One region of the Micromonospora sp. URMC 105 genome, then DNA from elsewhere that is predicted to be linked to it. Evidence: riboswitches for the same ligand, from Rfam matches in the RefSeq annotation. Region 1 holds a riboswitch; each other region holds the start of a gene.

Region 1 (4,423 bases):
GGCGGTCAAGGCCAGCGAGACCCGGGCGTACCCGGCCGCAACGGCGCAACCGGACGGCTAGCGGCCCGCCTCGCGCTCGAAGACGTCCGGGACGCCGTCGTGGTCCTCGTCGACGGTCTCGATCTCGTGCACCCGCCGGTAGACCCGGGTGCGGGCGCGCAGGATCACCGTCGCCAGCAGCGCGGAGAGCAGCGAGCCGGTGAGCACGGCGACCTTGACGTGGTCGTCGCGCGCGCTGCCCAGGCCGAACGCCAGCTCGCCGATCAGCAGCGACACGGTGAACCCGATCCCGCCGAGCAACGCCAGGCCCAGCACGTCGAGCCAGTTCAGTCCCTCGTCGAGGTTGGCCCGGGTGAACCGGGACACCAGCCAGGTGGCGGCCAGGATGCCCACCGGCTTGCCGAGCACCAGACCGACCACGATGCCGACCGCGACCCGGTCGGACAGTGCGGTGGCCAGCCCGGCCAGCCCGCCGACCGTGACCCCCGCGGAGAGGAACGCGAAGATCGGCACCGCCACCCCGGCGGAGATCGGCCGGAACCGGTGCTCGAAGTGCTCCGCCAGGCCCGGCCCGGCGCCCGGCCCACCGGCGGCCGTGCTGCGCAGCACCGGCACGGCGAAGGCCAGCAGCACCCCCGCCACCGTGGCGTGCACACCCGAGGCGTGCACGAGCGTCCAGGTCACCGCCGCCAGCGGCAGCAGCAGCCACCAGGACCGGACCCGGCGCTGCACCAGCACGGCGAAGAGCGCGAGCGGCACCAGTGCGCCCAGCAGCGGAAGCACGGCGAGGCTGGTGGTGTAGAAGACGGCGATGATCACGATGGCGAGCAGGTCGTCGACGACCGCCAGGGTGAGCAGGAAGGTGCGCAGCGCCGACGGCAGCAGCCGTCCGACCACCGCGAGCACCGCGAGGGCGAACGCGATGTCGGTGGCCGTGGGGATCGCCCAGCCGCGGGCCCCGTCGGCCCCGGCGAACAGGAGGAACAGCACGGCCGGTACGACCACCCCGCCGACCGCCGCCGCCACCGGCACCGCGGCCCGGCGCGGGTCCCGCAGGTCTCCGGCGACGAACTCGCGCTTGAGTTCCAGCCCGGCGACGAAGAAGAAGATCGCCAGCAGCCCGTCGGCGGCCCAGGTCGCGAGGCTCAGGTCGAGGTGCAGCGACGCCGGGCCGACGGTGAGGTCACGCAGCGACCGGTAGCCGTCCGCCCAGGGCGAGTTCGACCAGACCAGCGCGAGCAGCGCCCCGACGAGCAGGAGCGCCCCGCCCACGGTCTCCTTGCGCAGGATGCCCAGGATGCGGCTGGTCTCGCCCCAGGAGCGGCGGGCGAACAGGCTGGTACGGCGCCGGGGGGCGTCGGTCACGGGGAGTCTCCTCGTCGGCAGGGATCGCGTCATCCATCGCCGACCAGACTTCCCGGCACACCAGGGCCAACCCTATCGGGTGTGCGGACCGGCGGCCCGGTGACCCGGACACGGCGACGCGTCAGAGGCTGAGCTTCTGGCCCGGGAAGATCAGGCCCGGGTCGCTGCCCACCACGCGCTTGTTGCGCTCGTACAGCGCGTGCCAGCCACCGGCCAGGTCTCGGGCCTCGGCGATCCGCGACAGGGTGTCACCCGCCCGCACCACGTACACGTCGCCGGTGGCGGCGGGGGCGCTGCGCCGCTGGCTGCGGCTGCTGTGCTGCTCGCCGCGCGAGGACCGCTCGGTGGCCTTCGACGAGCTGCGCGAGCCGGAGCGCCGCTCCGACTTCTGCGACTTCTGGGACTTCTGCGACTTCTCGGAGCTGCTCGCGTAGCTCTTGCTGGAGCCGCCCTTCTTGCCGCAGGTCGGCCAGGCGCCGATGCCCTGACCGTCGAGCACCTTCTCGGCGATGGCGATCTGCTCGCCCCGGCTGGCCAGGTCGGCGCGGGAGGCGTACTTCTTGCCGCCGTAGCCGGCCCAGGTGCTCTGCGAGAACTGCAGGCCGCCGTAGTAGCCGTTGCCGGTGTTGATGTGCCAGTTGCCGCCGGACTCGCACTGGGCGATCGCGTCCCAGTTGACGGCGGCGCTCGCCGGTGACGCCGGTGCCAGTACGGCAGCGACTGCGGTGACCGCACCGACGGCGAGCGTGCCGACGGCGATGCGGCGCGAGCTGACCCGTCGGTGACGGGCGGTGTATTCAGTTGCCATGTGGATTCCTCCACGCCGACGAGGTGAGCTGTCGGGTTCGGGCCGAGGAGCCCGGCCGCCGTGGCGGCTTCACCCCGAGGTGACGTGCACCGAGGAACGTGTGGGTCCCCCGCTCCATGCCCGGTGACAAGGTCCCAGCGGCCGGCGGCATGGATTAGGCGTTACCGGCCGTGGTGTCCGCGATCGCGAACACGAACGACGTTAGGAACCGTTTCGGGGGATTGCCCACTTCTTGTGAAGTTCTTCACCCGGCCGAGCGACGGCTTCGTCCGTCGAGTTGCGGGCCCGCCGATGATGCTCTACACGGCGGGCATTCGCATGTGGATCACGGTGCGGACCGGTCCCTTCCCGACCGCCGGGCGGTCGGGAAGGGACCCGTCGCAACCGGTCAGAGGGTGCGGGCCAGCCGGTCGGCGAGGAGCCGGGCGAAGCGGGCCGGGTCGGCCAGGTCGCCGCCCTCGGCGAGCAGCGCCATGCCGTACAGCAGCTCGGCGGTCTCGGTGAGAGCGTCGGAGTCACCGCCGCGCTCGTGCGCGGCGCGCAGGCCGGTAACCAGCGGGTGGGTCGGGTTGAGTTCGAGGATGCGCAGGACCTTCGGTACCTCCTGCCCCATCGCGCGGTACATCTTCTCCAGCGTCGGGGTGATGTCGTGCGCGTCGCCGACGAGGCAGGCCGGCGAGGTGGTCAGGCGAGACGAGAGCCGTACCTCCTTGACGCTGTCGGACAGCGCGCCGCCGAGGAAGCCGAGCAGGGCGGCGTACTCCTTGGTCTGCTGCTCCCGCTGCGTCTCGGCCTCCTCACGCTCCTGCGCGGTGTCCAGGTCCACCTGGCCCTTGGCGATCGAGCGCAGCGGCCGGCCGTCGAACTGCGCTACCCGCTCCACCCAGACCTCGTCGACCGGGTCGGTGAGCAGCAGCACCTCGTAGCCCTTGGCGCGGAACGCCTCCATGTGCGGGGAGTTCTCCAGCGCCGTCCGGGTCTCACCGGTGGCGTAGTAGATCTCTTCCTGGCCGTCCTTCATCCGCTCGACGTACTCGTGCAGGGTGGTCTGCTCGGCGGGGTCGTGGGTGGAGGCGACGGAGACGACGTCCAGGATCGCCTGCTGGTTGTCCGGATCCTCCAGCAGCCCCTCCTTGAGCACCCGGCCGAACTCCGACCAGAACGTCCGGTACCGCTCGGGGTGCTCGGCGCGCATCTCCTTGACCGTGGCGAGCACCTTGCGGACCAGCCGGCGGCGGACGATCTGGATCTGCCGGTCCTGCTGAAGGATCTCCCGGGAGATGTTCAGCGACAGGTCGTGCGCGTCCACCACGCCCTTGACGAAGCGCAGGTAGTTGGGCATGAGCGCGGCGCAGTCGTCCATCACGAAGACCCGCTTGACGTAGAGCTGCACCCCACGCCGGCCGTCGGCCAGGTACAGGTCGAACGGGGCGTGCGTGGGGATGAAGAGCAGCGCCTCGTACTCGAAGACGCCCTCGCCCCGCATGTGGATGGTCTCCAGCGGGTCGGCCCAGTCGTGGCTGACGTGCCGGTAGAAGTCGCGGTACTCCTCCTCGGCGACCTCGTCGCGCGGCCGGGCCCAGAGCGCCTTCATCGAGTTGAGGGTGGCTCGCTCGGCGTCCGCCGTGACCAGCCGGATCGGCCAGGCGATGAAGTCGGAGTACCGCTTGACGATCTCGCGGATCTTGCCGTGGTCGGTGTAGTCGGCGAGGTTGTCCTCGCTGTCGGCCGGCTTCAGGTGCACGGTCACCGACGTGCCCTGCGGGGCGTCGGTGACCGTCTCGACGACGTAGGTGCCCTCGCCGGTGGACTCCCAGCGGGTGCCCTCGGCCTGACCGGCGCGCCGGGTCAGCAGGCTGACCTTGTCGGCCACCATGAACGTCGAGTAGAAGCCCACCCCGAACTGGCCGATCAGGTCCTGCGCGGCGGCCTCACGGGACTCCTTCAGCTTGCGCAGCAGCTCGGCGGTGCCGGAGCGGGCGATGGTGCCGATCAGGGAGACGACGTCCTCGCGGGACATGCCGATGCCGTTGTCCCGCACGGTGAGGGTGCGGGCCGCGGGGTCGGTCTCGATCTCGATGTGCAGGTCAGCGGTGTCGGCCACCAGGTCCTTGTCGACCAGGGACTCCAGCCGCAGCTTGTCCAGCGCGTCGGAGGCGTTGGAGACGAGTTCCCGCAGGAAGACGTCCTTGTGCGAGTAGATCGAGTGCACCATCAACTGCAGCAGTTGACGCGTCTCGGCCTGGAACT
Region 2 (4,423 bases), on a different contig from region 1:
CCGGCCGGCTCTGATCAGGTCGATCTCGCGAGGGACCGAGGTGAGTCAATGACCCTGACCGATCCGACGCAGGCACTCGCCGAGCTGCACGCCGGCAACCGGCGCTTCGTGACCGGCGCGCCGCGCCACCCCAACCAGGACTCCCGGCACCGGGCGGCCGTCGCCGACGGTCAGCACCCGTTCGCGGTGATCGTCGGCTGCTCCGACTCCCGCCTCGCCGCCGAGATCATCTTCGACCGGGGCCTGGGTGACCTCTTCGTGGTCCGGACCGCCGGGCACACCGCCGGGCCCGAGGTGCTGGGCAGCGTCGAGTACGCGGTGAGCGTCCTGGGTACCCCGCTCGTGGTGGTGCTCGGTCACGACTCCTGCGGTGCCGTGCAGGCCGCCCGGGACGCGGTACGGACGGGCGCGGCCCCCGCCGGGCACCTGGGGGCGGTGGTGGACGCGGTGGTGCCCAGCCTCCGGCGGGCGGCCGAGCAGGGCATCGACGACGTCGACGGGATCGTCGACATCCACATCGGGCACACCGTGGAAACGCTGCTCGGCAAATCCGCCGTCCTGGCCGACGCGGTCGCCGCCGGGCGCTGCGCGGTGGTCGGCATGTCGTACCGGCTCGCCGCCGGCGAGGTGCGCACGGTGGCCGCGGTGCCCGCCGACGGGTCCGCCGCCGTGCCGGCCCAAGCCGGCCAGGCGAGCGCCGTCACCGGCTGACACCCCCGACGCGACGAGGGCCGCCCCCATCGGGACGGCCCTCGTTCGGTACGGGTCGTGCGCTACAGCATCGACATGTGCACGTGGTCGGTGTGGTCCGACGGTCCGCTGTACGACTTCCACCCCGTCGCCGGGAACCAGATCTGCCGGTTCCAAATCACGTAGTAGATGCCAAGCCGGTCGGCGTTGCGGATCAGGAACGCGGCGAGGTTGTTGCCGTACATCCGGGTGTCGTTGTTGTGCCAGGACGAGAAACCGCTGTTCTGCAACGACCAGTCGCAGGCCTTGCCCTTCGGGTGCTCCCACGGCCCGCCCGGCCGGTAGCAGCCGACGAACCGCTTGAAGCCGGCCCGCCGGACCTCCTTGTACGCGTGCAGGGTGCGGGGGGTGATGGTGCCGGAGGTGGTCGGGTCGTCCTCGGTGCGCGACTCGGGGCGCCAGCCGCCGTCCGCCGTCCGACCAGGTGCGATCCGGGCGACCGGCGACTTCGCATCGACCAGGCCGCCGGTGAAGCCCCGGCCGCCGACCAGCGCCAGGGCCTTCTCCGCCTCCCGGCTCTCCCGGGCCATGTCGTTGGTGAGCTTCTGCTGCTCGCGCACCTCGGCGTCGAGGGCCAGCTTGGCCTGCTCCGCGCGGTTCTTGGCGGCGGTGACCCGGGCCAGCTTCTGCCCGTTGACCATGTTCAGCTCGTCCAGCACGGAGGCGCGCTGGACGAACGAGTCCGGCCCGCTGCTCTCCAGCAGCGCCGCCACCGCGCCGATCCGGCCGGTCCGGTACGACTGCGCCGCGATCTGCGAGACCTGCGGCCGCAACGCCTCCAACTCGTCCTGTGCGCGCTTCACCTCCAGCCCGAGCTGCTGCTGGCGCTTCTTGGACTTCTCCAGCTGGGTCTTCGCCTTCGAGTACTCGCGGTTGCGCAGCTCGATGACGTCGGTGAGCAGCTTGGGTTCCTCGTCCTCCCCGTGGCCGGAGGGGGTGGGGGTCGAGGGCGCGGCGGTCGCCGCTGTGGGCCCGGCGAGGATGGCCAGGGCGGCGAACACGGCCACCACCGGAGTCAACCAGCGGCGCAGGGGTGCCGTCACAGTGTTCCCTTCCGTCGACCGCCGACCGGGTTAGCTGACGGGTTCGGGACGGAAGTGGCCCCTACCGCTCGCGCGGATTCACCCCATGTACCTGGTTCCCCGGCTCGCCTCACGGCGATTGGGCGGCGGCACCGCAGGCGCCGCTGCGCGCCTTCGGCGGTGACCGGCAGCGAGGTTACCTGAGAGTCGTACCGGGGATCTACGTCCAGAACCCGACTAAAAGCGTTATTTCGTCGTGGCGGTACGTGACGAGTGACGCGTTCGTCAGGTTCCGCGTCGGCGTCGGTCACGCAGCGGAGTTTCACCATGCGGTGTCCGTGCTCCTTTCCGGGTCGGGCCACCGTGCGGGGGCCGGGGTGGACGGTCCGCCGGGGCGCGTGGCGCTCAGCGCCTCGAGCGCCGCGTCCCGGTCGGCGGAGGGGCGGGGCGTCGGCGCCGGGCCGTCGCCCGGCACCGGATCGGGTGCCGGGCCGCGCCCGGCGGTGGCGACCAGCGCGGCCAGCGCGGTGGTCAGCGGTACGGCGGCGATCAGGCCGAGCGTCGCCACCGCGCTGCGGACGATCTCCTGGGCCAGGAACTCGCTGGTGAGGATCTGGCTCACCGGCCGGCTGTCGGCGGTGAGCAGGAGCAGCAGCGGCAGCGACGCGCCCGCGTACGCGAGCACGATGGTGTTGACCGTGGAGGCGATGTGCGCCCGGCCGACCCGGGTGGCGGCCCGGTAGAGCTGGGTGCGGGACAGGCCGGGGTTGGCGTGCGACAGCTCGGTGACCGTGGCGGCCTGCGTGACGGTGACGTCGTCGAGCACGCCGAGCGAGCCGATGATGATGCCGGCCAGGAGCAGCCCGTGCAGGTCGACGTCGCGCTGGTACAGCGACAGCGTGGTGGCCTCCTCGCTGCCGAACCCGGTCAGGTGGGCGGCGGCGGTGGCCAGGCTGCCGAGCAGCCCGGTCAGCACCAGGCTGCCGAGCGTGCCGAGGACCGCCACCGAGGTCTGTGCGGTGATCCCGTGGGTCAGGTACAGCACCACGAACATGATCAGCGCCGAGCCGGTGATGGCGATCAGCAGCGGCGAGCCGCCCGTGGCGATGCCGGGTACGACGAAGGTGAGCAGGATGGCGAAGCTGGCGCCCAGCCCGGCCAGCGCGGCCAGCCCGCGCAGTCGGCCGAACGCCACGATCGCCGCCGCGAAGAGCGCGACCAGCCAGATCAGCGGCTTGCCCCGCTGGTGCTCGGCGATTTGGTAGCTGCTGGCGGTGGGGTCGGCCGGGTCGGAGAGCTGGACCAGCACCACCTCGTCGCCCACCGCCACGGTCGGTGCGCCCGGGCCGGACGGCACCTGGGTCTGCACCAGCTGCCCGCTGTCCGGGCCCTGCTCGACCTTGACCGTGACCGTCCCGCACGGACCCTCGGCCGCGCCGGGCGACCCGTCGGGAACCTCGGGTGCCGGCGGGCAGGGTTCGGTCAGCACCCGGGTCACCGTCCCGTGGTGGCGCGGCGGCTCGGCCCCGCCGTCGGTCTGCCGGGAGTCGCGCGGCCAGAGCGCCAGCGCGGCGATCACCGTGACGACGAACAGCGGGACCACCGTCGCGACGAGGATCCGCCGCACCCCGGGCGGGGCGGACGGAGCGGGACGGGTGTGGTCGGCGCCCATTGCGAGTCTCCCAACGATCCAGGGCGGAGTACGTGTCAGCCGGCCGGTCGGTTCACCGGCGGGCGGTGTGCACCGGGACGCGTACCGGGGTCTCGCCCCCGGGTGCCAGCGTGTTCACGCAGGGTGAGCGGGCGGCGTGGTCGGCGGGCCGCCCGGGTGGTTCGCCACGGCAACGGACCCCGGCGCGGTACGCGGGGCCGCGGCGGCGGCGGGCGGAGTGTCATGGCCGGAGAATCGTAGCCAGGTTCGCTGTTAGTCCGCCCGGTTCGCACCACCGGCGGCGCGCACCCCGGGCATCTTGGGGGCATGGACCAGCACGCCGGAGCTGCCCGGCACCCGGCGCCGGGCCGGCATCGGGGCCACGACAAGCACGCCGGCCATGACCCGGAGATGTTCCGCCGCCGGTTCTGGCTGTGCCTGGCGCTGACCCTGCCTGTCGTCGTCACCAGCCACATGGTGATGGACTGGTTCGGTTACTCGCTGGAGTTCCCCGGCCGGTCCCTGGTCGGGCCGGTGCTCGGCTCGGTGGTCTTCTTCTGGGGCGGCCGGCCGTTCCTGGTCGGGGCCGTCCGCGAGGTGCGCGACCGGGCCCCGGGCATGATGCTGCTGGTCGGGATGGCGATCACCGTCGCGTACGCCGCCTCGCTCGCCACCAGCCTGGGCGCGTTCGCGCTGGACTTCTGGTGGGAGCTGGCCGCCCTGGTCACCGTCATGCTGCTCGGGCACTGGCAGGAGATGAAGGCGATCGGCCAGGCGCGGGGCGCGCTCGCCGCGTTGGCCGCGCTGCTGCCCGACGACGCCGAGCGGGTCGGCCCGGACGGTGGCGTCGAGCGGGTGCCGGTGGCCGAGCTGGGCGTCGAGGACGTGGTGCTGGTCCGCCCCGGCGGCCGGGTGCCGGCCGACGGGCGGATCGTGGACGGCGCCGCCGAGCTGGACGAGTCGATGGTCACCGGCGAGTCCCGCCCGGTGTCGCGGGCGG
Region 3 (4,423 bases), on a different contig from region 1:
GCCAAGCACGAGCCCAACGAGCTGACCGCCAAGCAGGTGCGTGAGCGCGAGGCGGACCTCGCCACCGCGCTGCGCGAGCGGGCGAGCTTCCGGGCCGGCGCCCAGGCCGCCGCCCCGTTGGCCACTGTCACCATCCCGGTCGTGGTGCACGTCATCCAGCGGGACGCCACCCGCGCCGGCGGCAACATCCCGGACTCGATGATCACCTCGCAGATCAACGTGCTGAACCAGGCCTACAGCGGCGCCACCGGTGGCGCGGCCACGGCCTTCGGCTTCCAGCTCCAGAAGATCAACCGGGTGACCAACCCGTCCTGGTACCCGATCGTGCAGGGCTCCTCGGCGGAGCGGTCGATGAAGACCTCGCTGCGCGTGGGCGGCAAGAACACGCTCAACGTCTACCTGGGCGAACTGGGCGACGACCTGCTCGGCTGGGCGACCTTCCCGCAGCGCAAGCTGAACAGCATGGACGGCGTGGTCGTGCTCAGCGAGTCGCTGCCCGGCGGCACCTCCGCCAACTACAACCAGGGCGACACCGGCACCCACGAGGTAGGCCACTGGCTGAACCTCTACCACACCTTCCAGGGTGGTTGCTCCGGCTCGGGTGACAGCGTCAGCGACACCCCGGCCGAGGCGTCGCCGGCGTTCGAGTGCCCGACCGGGCGGGACACCTGCACCACGGCCGGCGTGGACCCGATCACCAACTTCATGGACTACACCTACGACTCGTGCATGTACCAGTTCACCGCTGGTCAGGCGAGCCGCATGCTGACCGCGTGGAACGCCTACCGCGCGGCGTAGCACCTCAGCAGACGCCGATGCCGGCTCCGTCGCTCAAGACGGGGCCGGCATCGGCGTTCAGGCCGCCGGGCGGCGGGTGTCGAAACCGTGGCGGCCGCGGCGGGCCGGCCGCCGATCGGGTACGCCGGCGGCGTCGCCGCCGCGGTGGGCCGCACCCGGGTCGAGCCAGACCTGGACGGCGGAGGACCCCCGCCCCTCGCCGAACTGACCGAGCCCGCCCTGATCGCGGCGGGTCAGCATCGCCACGTCGACGCTGAACTCGAAGAGTCGCCAGTCGACCTGGGGCGCCGCCCGGCCGAGGCGGGCCACCCGCGCCACCTGGGCCGGGTCGGTGACCGGTTGCGCGCGCCCGGCGACGTACGCCTCGTCGTCGGTCTCCTCCGGCGGGAACGAGTGCAACGCGTACCGCCCGTCGCGTTCGAGGTCGCGCCGCTTGGGCGAGTCGACGACGAAGCAGAACAGACCCTCGTCGGTGATCACCGGGCAGACCGGGTGCACCCGGGGCCCGCCGTCGGCGCGGACGGTGGCCAGGTAGCCGAAGCCCGGCCCGTACTGCTGCATGAGAAGGCGGATCCCGTCGGCGAGTCGGGGCTCGTCAGCGGCGAATTCGGACCAGGAAGCCATACGGACATCCTATCGAACACGTGTACGAACGCGTAGTCCGACACGCAGGTCACCCGGTCCGCTCGATATGGTGTGCCGATGCTGCTCTCCGACCGCGACCTGGTCTCCGAGATCAAGGCGGGCACTCTCGCGCTGGAGCCCTTCGAGCCCACGCTGGTGCAGCCGTCCAGCATCGACGTGCGGCTCGACAAGCTCTTCCGGGTCTTCAACAACCACCTCTACACGCACATCGACCCGGCGATCCAGCAGGACGACCTCACCTCGATGGTGGAGGTCCCCGAGGGCGAGCCGTTCGTGCTGCACCCGGGTGAGTTCGTGCTCGCCTCCACGCTGGAGGTGATCTCGCTCGGCGACCAGCTCGCCGGCCGCCTGGAGGGCAAGTCCAGCCTGGGCCGGCTCGGCCTGCTCACCCACTCCACCGCCGGCTTCATCGACCCGGGCTTCTCCGGTCACGTGACGCTGGAGCTGTCGAACGTGGCGAACCTGCCGATCACGCTCTGGCCCGGGATGAAGATCGGCCAGCTCTGCATCTTCCGGCTCTCGTCCCCGGCCGAGCACCCGTACGGCTCCGCCGTCTACGGGTCCCGCTACCAGGGCCAGCGCGGGCCGACCCCGAGCCGCTCCTGGCAGCACTGGCGCACCTGGCCCACCCGCTGACGCCGCGCCGGGCTCCCGGCACCCCGGGAGCCCGGCGAGCGGTCAGCGTGGCCGGCCGTAGCTGTTGACCGGCCCGTCGTCGACCCGCTTCATCTTGACCGGCTGGCCCGCCTGGGAGGCGTGCACCACCCAGCCGCCACCGACGTACATGCCGACGTGGTGCAGGTCGGCGTAGTAGAAGACCAGGTCGCCGGGGCGCAGGTCGGCCCGGCCGACCCGGGCGGTGACCTGGCGCTGCTGGCGGGCGTTGTGCGGCAGCGAGACGCCCGCCTTCGCCCAGGCCGCGAGCATCAGCCCGGAGCAGTCGTACGAGTTGGGGCCCTCGGCGCCCCAGACGTACGGCTTGCCGATCTGTGCGCAGGCGAACTTCACCGCCGTCCCGGCCGGGCCGCCGGGGTAGCCGGCCGGGCACGGGGCCGGGCGCAGCTTGCCGCCGCCACCGCTGCCGTAGACCTTGAGCCGCAGCTTCTGCAGCCGGTCGATCTCGGTGTTGATCTGCTTCTTCTTCGCGGCCAGCTGGGCCTCGGTGCGGCTCAGCTGGGCAACCATCTCGTCCAGCGGCGCCTTCTCGGCGGCGAGCTTGTCCCGCAGGTCCTTGACCGCGCGCACGTCGCGCTGCTGCCGATCGGCGAACCGGTCGAGCAGTTCGAGCTGGTCGACCAGTTCGGTGGGGGAGGCGCTGCCGAGCAGGGCGTTGACGGCGGAGACGTTCTCTCCCTTGTACGCCTCGGCGGCGAGGCCGCTGACCTGGTTCATCGCGAGGTCGACCTGGAGTTGCAGCGGTTCGATCCGCCGGGCCAGCGCGTCGGCCTGCCGGCGCTTGGCGGCCAGGTCCTGACGGGTGGCGTTGTGCTGCTCGATGATCGGTTCGAGCCTGTTCCAGTCCTGGTCGATCTGCCGTTCGATCTCGGCGACCGAGGGGTCGGCGTGGGCCGCCGTGGGCGCACCGGTCAGGACGACGGCGGCGCCGGCCAGCGCAGCCAGGACGGTGGTGAAGCGGGACCAGCGTGGGCGCGGCGCAGCCGTCCGCCGGGCGACCTGGGTCGACCGGTACGACGGTGGCCGCGGGGCATGGTGTGCCACCGGGCTCCGGACTCCTTCTTCCGTCGACCGCCTACCGGGTTAGCTGACGGGTTCGGGCGGGAAGGGAGCGCCCTACCGCAGTGGTTGCGGATTCACCCCGGCGTACCTGGGTCCCCGGCTCGCCCGGAGGCGACTCGGCGGTGCCGGCCGCTGCCGCCCGGGATGGACGGACCTGTCGGCGGCCGACAAAGGACCAGAGTAGACGGCCGTTATCGATTCGCAACCCGCCATGCCGCCCGGCGTCGGGGATACGCGGAACCCCCGGTCGGATGACCGGGGGTTCGCGGCGGGTCGGGTCAGTTCGGCCGTCGGAAGCCGGCGACCGGCATGTAGTCGATGCTGGCGACCTGGACCGGCTTGCCGGTCCGGGGCGCGTGGACCATCAGCCCGTTACCGAGATAGAGGCCGACGTGGTGCAGGTCACTGAAGAAGAAGACCAGATCACCGGGGCGGGCCTCGGAGCGCGGGATGGACTTGCCCTCGTTCCACTGGGCGCCGGTGTGGTGGGTCAGGGAGATCCCGGCGGCCTTGTAGGCGTACTGGGTGAGGCCGGAGCAGTCGAAGGAGTCCGGTCCGTCGGCACCCCAGACGTACGGGTCACCGACCTGCTGGCAGGCCACCCGGATGGCGGTCTGCGCGGCGGTGCTCACCACGCCCTTGATGGTCGGGCAGCCGGCCACCTTGACGACCGTCTTCGGCATCGACGCCTGCAGCCGCTTGATCTCGGCGTTGATCTGCGACTTCTTGGCGGCCAGCTCCTTCTCCTGCTTGACCTCCGCCGCGATCAGCGCGTCGAGCTTCTGCTTCTCGCCGTCGTACTTCTTCCGGGCGTCGATGACGACCTGGAGCTCCTTGCGCTCCTGCGAGGCGAGCCGGTCCAGGATGGTCAGCTGCTCGGTCAGGGTGCCCGGCTTCACGCTGACCAGCAGCGCGCTGACGTCCTGCGAGGGGCCCGTCATGTAGTAGCGGGAGGCGAGGTCGCCGACCCGGTTCATGGCCAGCTCGGTCTGCAGGGCCAGCGGCTGGATCTTCTTCTCCAGCTCCGCCGACTTCTTGCGGTTGACCTTCAGCTGCGCGCGTACCTTGTTGTACTGCTCGATGGTCGGCTCGAGCTGTTCCCACTGCTTGTCGATCGCCGCCTCGATCTCCTCGGGCGTCGGCGCGGCGTGTGCCGGCACGGCGAACATCCCGGCGCCGACAGCGACGGCGGCGACCAGTGTGAGCAGGCGGCGGGCGACCCGTCGCAGGCCGGACGGGCGAC
Region 4 (4,423 bases), on a different contig from region 1:
GAGGCGCCGCCGCGGCGCGCCACGCCGGCACCCCGGGGGGCCGCCACCGACGTTCCGGCGGGCCGACCGATCGAGTACGCGGGCCCGCGCGACCCGCACTGAACGGTCCACCCTGGCCTCCGGCCCGCCCCGGAGCCCGTCGCACTGACCGGTCCACCCCGGCCGCTCCGGCCCGCCCCGGGAGTCCGTCGCGCTGACCGGTCCACCCCGGCCGCTCCGGCCCGCCCGCGGCCGCGGAGCCCGTCGGCGTCGCGCCGTTTGCCGGCATGTCGGGGTGACATCCGTGGAGGACTGCCCGACACGCCGCAAGTGGTGGCCCGGGGGAGGACACGGCACGCCCTCCGTGCCGGCCCGGTGAGGACGCCCGTCGGCAGGTGCTCGGGACCGGCGCTGCCCCGGGCGGTTCGCCGGCAGGTCGGGGTGACGTTGCCGAGGGACTGCCCGACACGCCGCAGACGGGCGGCGCTCGACCGGTCGCGCGGTCGTGAGTGCCGCGCCGACACGCCCGGCGACGCTGCGATCACCGGGCATCGGCGGTAGCGTTATGCCGTGCTCCCGGTCGCGCGCACCAGTCCCCTGTGGTGGGTCGCGCGCTGGAGCTCCCGGCTGCTGACCGGCCTCGCCCTGGCGGTCGCGCTCTCCCTCGGCGGTTCGGCCGTGTCCGACACCGGCCCGGGCGCCGCCGCCCCGCGTCCGGCCGCCGCGCCGGCCCTCGCCGACCTGGCGGTGCCCGACGTGTCCGCCGTCCGCGCGGCCGCCGTCCACCTCACCGCGAGCCCCGCCGTCGACCTCACCGCCCGCTCCGCCGGCACGATCGCCGCAGGCCCCGCCGGCACGATCGCGGCCGGTCCCGCCGTGACGCTCGGCGCCGGGGACGCCCGGAGCGCGGGCCACGCCCTCGTCGCCCCGCCGGTCGTGCCGTTCGACCCGGTCGCCTCGATCGACCGGGCCGGCCGATCGGCCCACCCGGTCACCGCGCCGCCGCCCCTGGCCGGGCCGGCCGTCGGCGCCAGCGGCCCGCGCGCCCCGCCGCTCGGCTGACCGCCCACGCGGGGGTGACCCGCGACCGCACCTGTCGAGAACCACGCCACCGCACCCGCCCACCGGCGTGCGACGCCCCCCGGCCTCGCCCCGCCGCCCCGGGCCGGCGTGCGGACTCCTCATCCGCGTCCCCCTTCCGGGAGGTGCCGACCATGAACACCGTCGTCTACCAGTTCCTCGTCGAGGTCCCGACCGCCGCCGCCATCTGGTCGGCCCTGCTCGTGCTCGCCCTGACCGTGCTCACCGTGCTGGTCGCCCGCCCGGAGCGGGAGACCGCCGCCGAGCCGGCCGTCGAGGCGTCCCCGGCTCCCAGCCCCGCGACGGAGCTGGCGGACCTGCGCCGGTACGCCGAGGAGGTCGCCGTCGCCGCGGCCGGCGCCGCCCAGACCGCCCGCCGGCGGCGGGAGGCCTGGCTGACCGCTCAGGAGGAGATGGACCGGGCCTGGGAGGTGTACGACGACGCGGAGACCGCCGCCCGTCGGTTCGTCGGCGCCGCCGCACTGCCCGCCCCGCGTACGCCCCGCACGCCGGCCGAGTACGCGGGCCGGGAGCGCTGGCTGCACCAGGCGGCGGTGGCCGCCCACTGGCGCGGCGAGCTGCCCGTGGAGCGGCTGCGGGACGTCTTCGCGCACCGGGACGGCTGGGACTCCCGGCGGCACCCGGTCGAGCAGGAGGTGCTGCTGGTCCGGGCGGTCCGCGACGGCCGGCGGGACGCGTACCGGGCGGCGGCCGAACGGGAGCGGTCGGCGTGGCGGGACGCCGAACTGGCCGCCGAGGCGGCCCGTGCCCTGAGCGCAGAGGCGTACGCGGCGGCGCAGCGGCTGCGTCCGGGGCGGGTGCCCGCGCCACGGGCGGCGACGGGGGCGGCGCGGACGGCGCCTGCGGCGCGCTGGCGGCCCGCCCGGGTGGGCTGACGCCGCGACCGAATCGTTACCCGAATTTCGTGAGCCGCGTCACCGCGATCACGGAAACGGTCACTCGTAACAGTCGGTGACATCGATCGCCGCGATCCGCTGACGTTGCCGCCCGGCCGTCCGGTTGTGACCCGACCGTGCCGTAACAAACGTCCGTCCCATTGAGTGGCGTCAGTGCCGAACTGTACGGCAAATTAGTCGCCCCGATGATGTTTACGCAGCTGGGGACGCTTGGCGGGCAGGTGGACCGGCCAGTAGTGTCGCCCCGTCCGGTGCGGTTTCCGATCGCAAGAGGCGACGCCGCACCGACCCGCTCAATCGTGACTTTCACGAACCGGGGACCCACGCACGTCTGGGGTGAATCCGCGGGCCACGGCCCGCGGTAGGGCGTTCTTCCCGCCCGAATCCGTCAGCTAACCCGGTAGGCGGTGTCGGAAGGAGTTTCCACTTCGTGCAGCACCCTCGCATCCCTCTCCACCTCGGTACCGGGGTGTTCCCGCAGGTCCGCCGCGCCCTCGCGCGCTGATCCCGGCCCACACCCCGCCGCCCGGCCACTGCCCGGGCGCACCCCCGCCGAGCGGCCTCTGCACCGGTCCTCACACCGCGGGTGACGTCTCGTCACCCGCCGGTCCGGCACGCCGCTCCCGCCCTCGTACCGTGGAGGAACACGTGAAGCACACCCTGAAGCGGCAGCTGCGCCGGCTGGCCGGCGAGCGGTCGTACCAGCTCCTCGCCGGTTCGGCCGCCGCGCTCGTGCTGGTCTCCGGTGCCACCACCCTGCTCGCCGACGAGGCGCCCGCCCGCCAGCAGACCTCGGCCGCCGTCGCCGCCGAGCTGGCGCCCCGGCTGGACGAGGTCGCCAGCCGTGGCCAGGACCGCGCCACCACCCACCACCGCCCGTCCTCGCCGTCGTCCGCCGGCAAGGCCAAGGCGGACCCGGACGTGACCCGCAAGGCGGCTCCCAAGCCGCCGTCGACCAAGGTCCTGCGGATCGACTACCAGGCGCAGAACACGTTCTACAACTGCGGTCCGGCGGCGGTGCGCCACGCGCTCAGCGCGGCCGGCGTCGAGCGCAGCCAGGACGAGCTGGTCGGCCCGCTCGGCACCACCGAGATGGGCACCAACTCGGCGCGGGACACCACCCGGGTCCTGAACCAGTCGGTCAAGGGCGACCCGTACCGCACCCGGATGTTCGACGGCACCCCCAGCTCCGCGCAGATCGACCGGCTCCAGGCCGACGTCATCGAGACCATCAACGACGGGCGGGGTGTCGTGGCGAACGTGGCGGGCTCCGCCACCGACACCGCCGGTGGCTGGCACTCCTTCCCGGGCGGCCACTACATCGCCGTGGTCGGCTACAAGAACGACGGCCGCACGGTCCGGATCGCCGACTCGGCGGACCCGAACGTGCCGACGTACTGGATCAGCACCATCGACCTGGCGAACTGGATCGCCACCCGCGGCTACTCGGCCTGACCTCGCACCACCGCACGTACGGGCACCGCCCCCCTGGGGGTGGTGCCCGTCGTCGTCGGCGCGTCTCGCGCGGCGGAACCGGGCGGTGGCACACTGCGCCCCATGACCGACGACTCGGGTACCCGCCGCCTGCTGTTGCTGCTGCACGGGATGGGCGCCACCGGCGACGTGTGGCTGCCCTGGGCGCCGCTGCTGGAACACCGCTGGCCGGGCCGCTGGCTGGCGCCGGACCTGGCCGGGCACGGCTTCTCCCCGCCGCTGCCCGGGTACTCCTTCGCCGGGCTCGCCGGGCAGGTCGCGGCGCGGCTCGGCCCGGCGGCCGAGGGCGCGCGGCCGGGTGAGCGGCTGGTGGTCCTCGGGCACTCCCTGGGCGGGGTGGTCGCGCTGGCGCTGGCCGCCCGCGAGGCGGGGCTGCCGGTGGACGCGGTGGTGGGGCTGGGCATCAAGGCGGTCTGGTCGCCGGCCGAGCTGGCCCGGGCGCGGGAGCTGTCCGAGCGGCCGGTGACCTGGTTCGCGACCCGGGACGAGGCGGCCCGCCGCTACCTGAAGGTGGCCGGCCTCGGCGGGTTGTTCGCGCCGGACCACCCGGCGGTCGACGCGGGCCTGCGCGTCGAGGACGGCCGCTGGCGGCTGGCCATGGACCCGGCCGCCTTCGCGGTCGGCGCGCCGGAGCTGCCCGCCCTGCTGGCCGCCACCGACGTCCCGGTGCTGCTGGCCCGGGGCGAGCACGACCCGATGGTCACCGACGCGCAGCTCGCCGAGCTGGGCGTGCCGGTGGTGACCCTGCCCGGTCTCGGGCACAACGCGCACGTGGAGGACCCGGCGGCGGTGCTCGCCCTGCTCGACCCGTACCTGTGAGCGATGGTGGGCGGCCGGGCTCCGGGCCCGACCGCCCACCTCCGGTCGCTCAGTAGCTGCAGCCGCTGCTGGGCAGGCTGGCCGCGGCCGGCACCGTCGCACCGTCGTAGATGGCCAGCAGCAACTGCTGCGGG

Evidence for each region. A riboswitch is a leader RNA that binds a small molecule or an ion and turns the genes downstream of it on or off. The one in region 1 is predicted to bind cyclic di-AMP.
Region 2: it holds a riboswitch for cyclic di-AMP, as region 1 does, so the genes downstream of both, ACSNN7_RS08645 (coiled-coil domain-containing protein) here and ACSNN7_RS11740 (transglycosylase family protein) in region 1, are expected to answer to the same signal.
Region 3: it holds a riboswitch for cyclic di-AMP, as region 1 does, so the genes downstream of both, ACSNN7_RS23670 (NlpC/P60 family protein) here and ACSNN7_RS11740 (transglycosylase family protein) in region 1, are expected to answer to the same signal.
Region 4: it holds a riboswitch for cyclic di-AMP, as region 1 does, so the genes downstream of both, ACSNN7_RS21340 (C39 family peptidase) here and ACSNN7_RS11740 (transglycosylase family protein) in region 1, are expected to answer to the same signal.

What each region holds. Positions count from the first base shown of each region.
Region 1 is NZ_JBPQTL010000026.1:37,332-41,754, reverse strand. Features, by position in the region: gene ACSNN7_RS11750 (ABC transporter ATP-binding protein) at 1-61, shown strand, start outside; gene nhaA (Na+/H+ antiporter NhaA) at 58-1,398, opposite strand; gene ACSNN7_RS11740 (transglycosylase family protein) at 1,487-2,173, opposite strand; cyclic di-AMP (ydaO/yuaA leader) riboswitch at 2,172-2,344, opposite strand; gene htpG (molecular chaperone HtpG) at 2,562-4,423, opposite strand, start outside.
Region 2 is NZ_JBPQTL010000017.1:37,317-41,739, reverse strand. Features, by position in the region: gene ACSNN7_RS08650 (carbonic anhydrase) at 49-711, shown strand; gene ACSNN7_RS08645 (coiled-coil domain-containing protein) at 774-1,793, opposite strand; cyclic di-AMP (ydaO/yuaA leader) riboswitch at 1,798-1,928, opposite strand; gene ACSNN7_RS08640 (YibE/F family protein) at 2,095-3,444, opposite strand; gene ACSNN7_RS08635 (heavy metal translocating P-type ATPase) at 3,751-4,423, shown strand, end outside.
Region 3 is NZ_JBPQTL010000094.1:6,710-11,132, reverse strand. Features, by position in the region: gene ACSNN7_RS23685 (zinc metalloprotease) at 1-798, shown strand, start outside; gene ACSNN7_RS23680 (pyridoxamine 5'-phosphate oxidase family protein) at 856-1,422, opposite strand; gene dcd (dCTP deaminase) at 1,501-2,079, shown strand; gene ACSNN7_RS23670 (NlpC/P60 family protein) at 2,122-3,162, opposite strand; cyclic di-AMP (ydaO/yuaA leader) riboswitch at 3,176-3,312, opposite strand; gene ACSNN7_RS23665 (NlpC/P60 family protein) at 3,459-4,423, opposite strand, start outside.
Region 4 is NZ_JBPQTL010000075.1:4,484-8,906, reverse strand. Features, by position in the region: gene ACSNN7_RS21355 (acyltransferase family protein) at 1-102, shown strand, start outside; gene ACSNN7_RS21350 (hypothetical protein) at 550-1,041, shown strand; gene ACSNN7_RS21345 (hypothetical protein) at 1,194-1,955, shown strand; cyclic di-AMP (ydaO/yuaA leader) riboswitch at 2,257-2,398, shown strand; gene ACSNN7_RS21340 (C39 family peptidase) at 2,613-3,431, shown strand; gene ACSNN7_RS21335 (alpha/beta fold hydrolase) at 3,534-4,289, shown strand; gene ACSNN7_RS21330 (peptidoglycan-binding protein) at 4,339-4,423, opposite strand, start outside.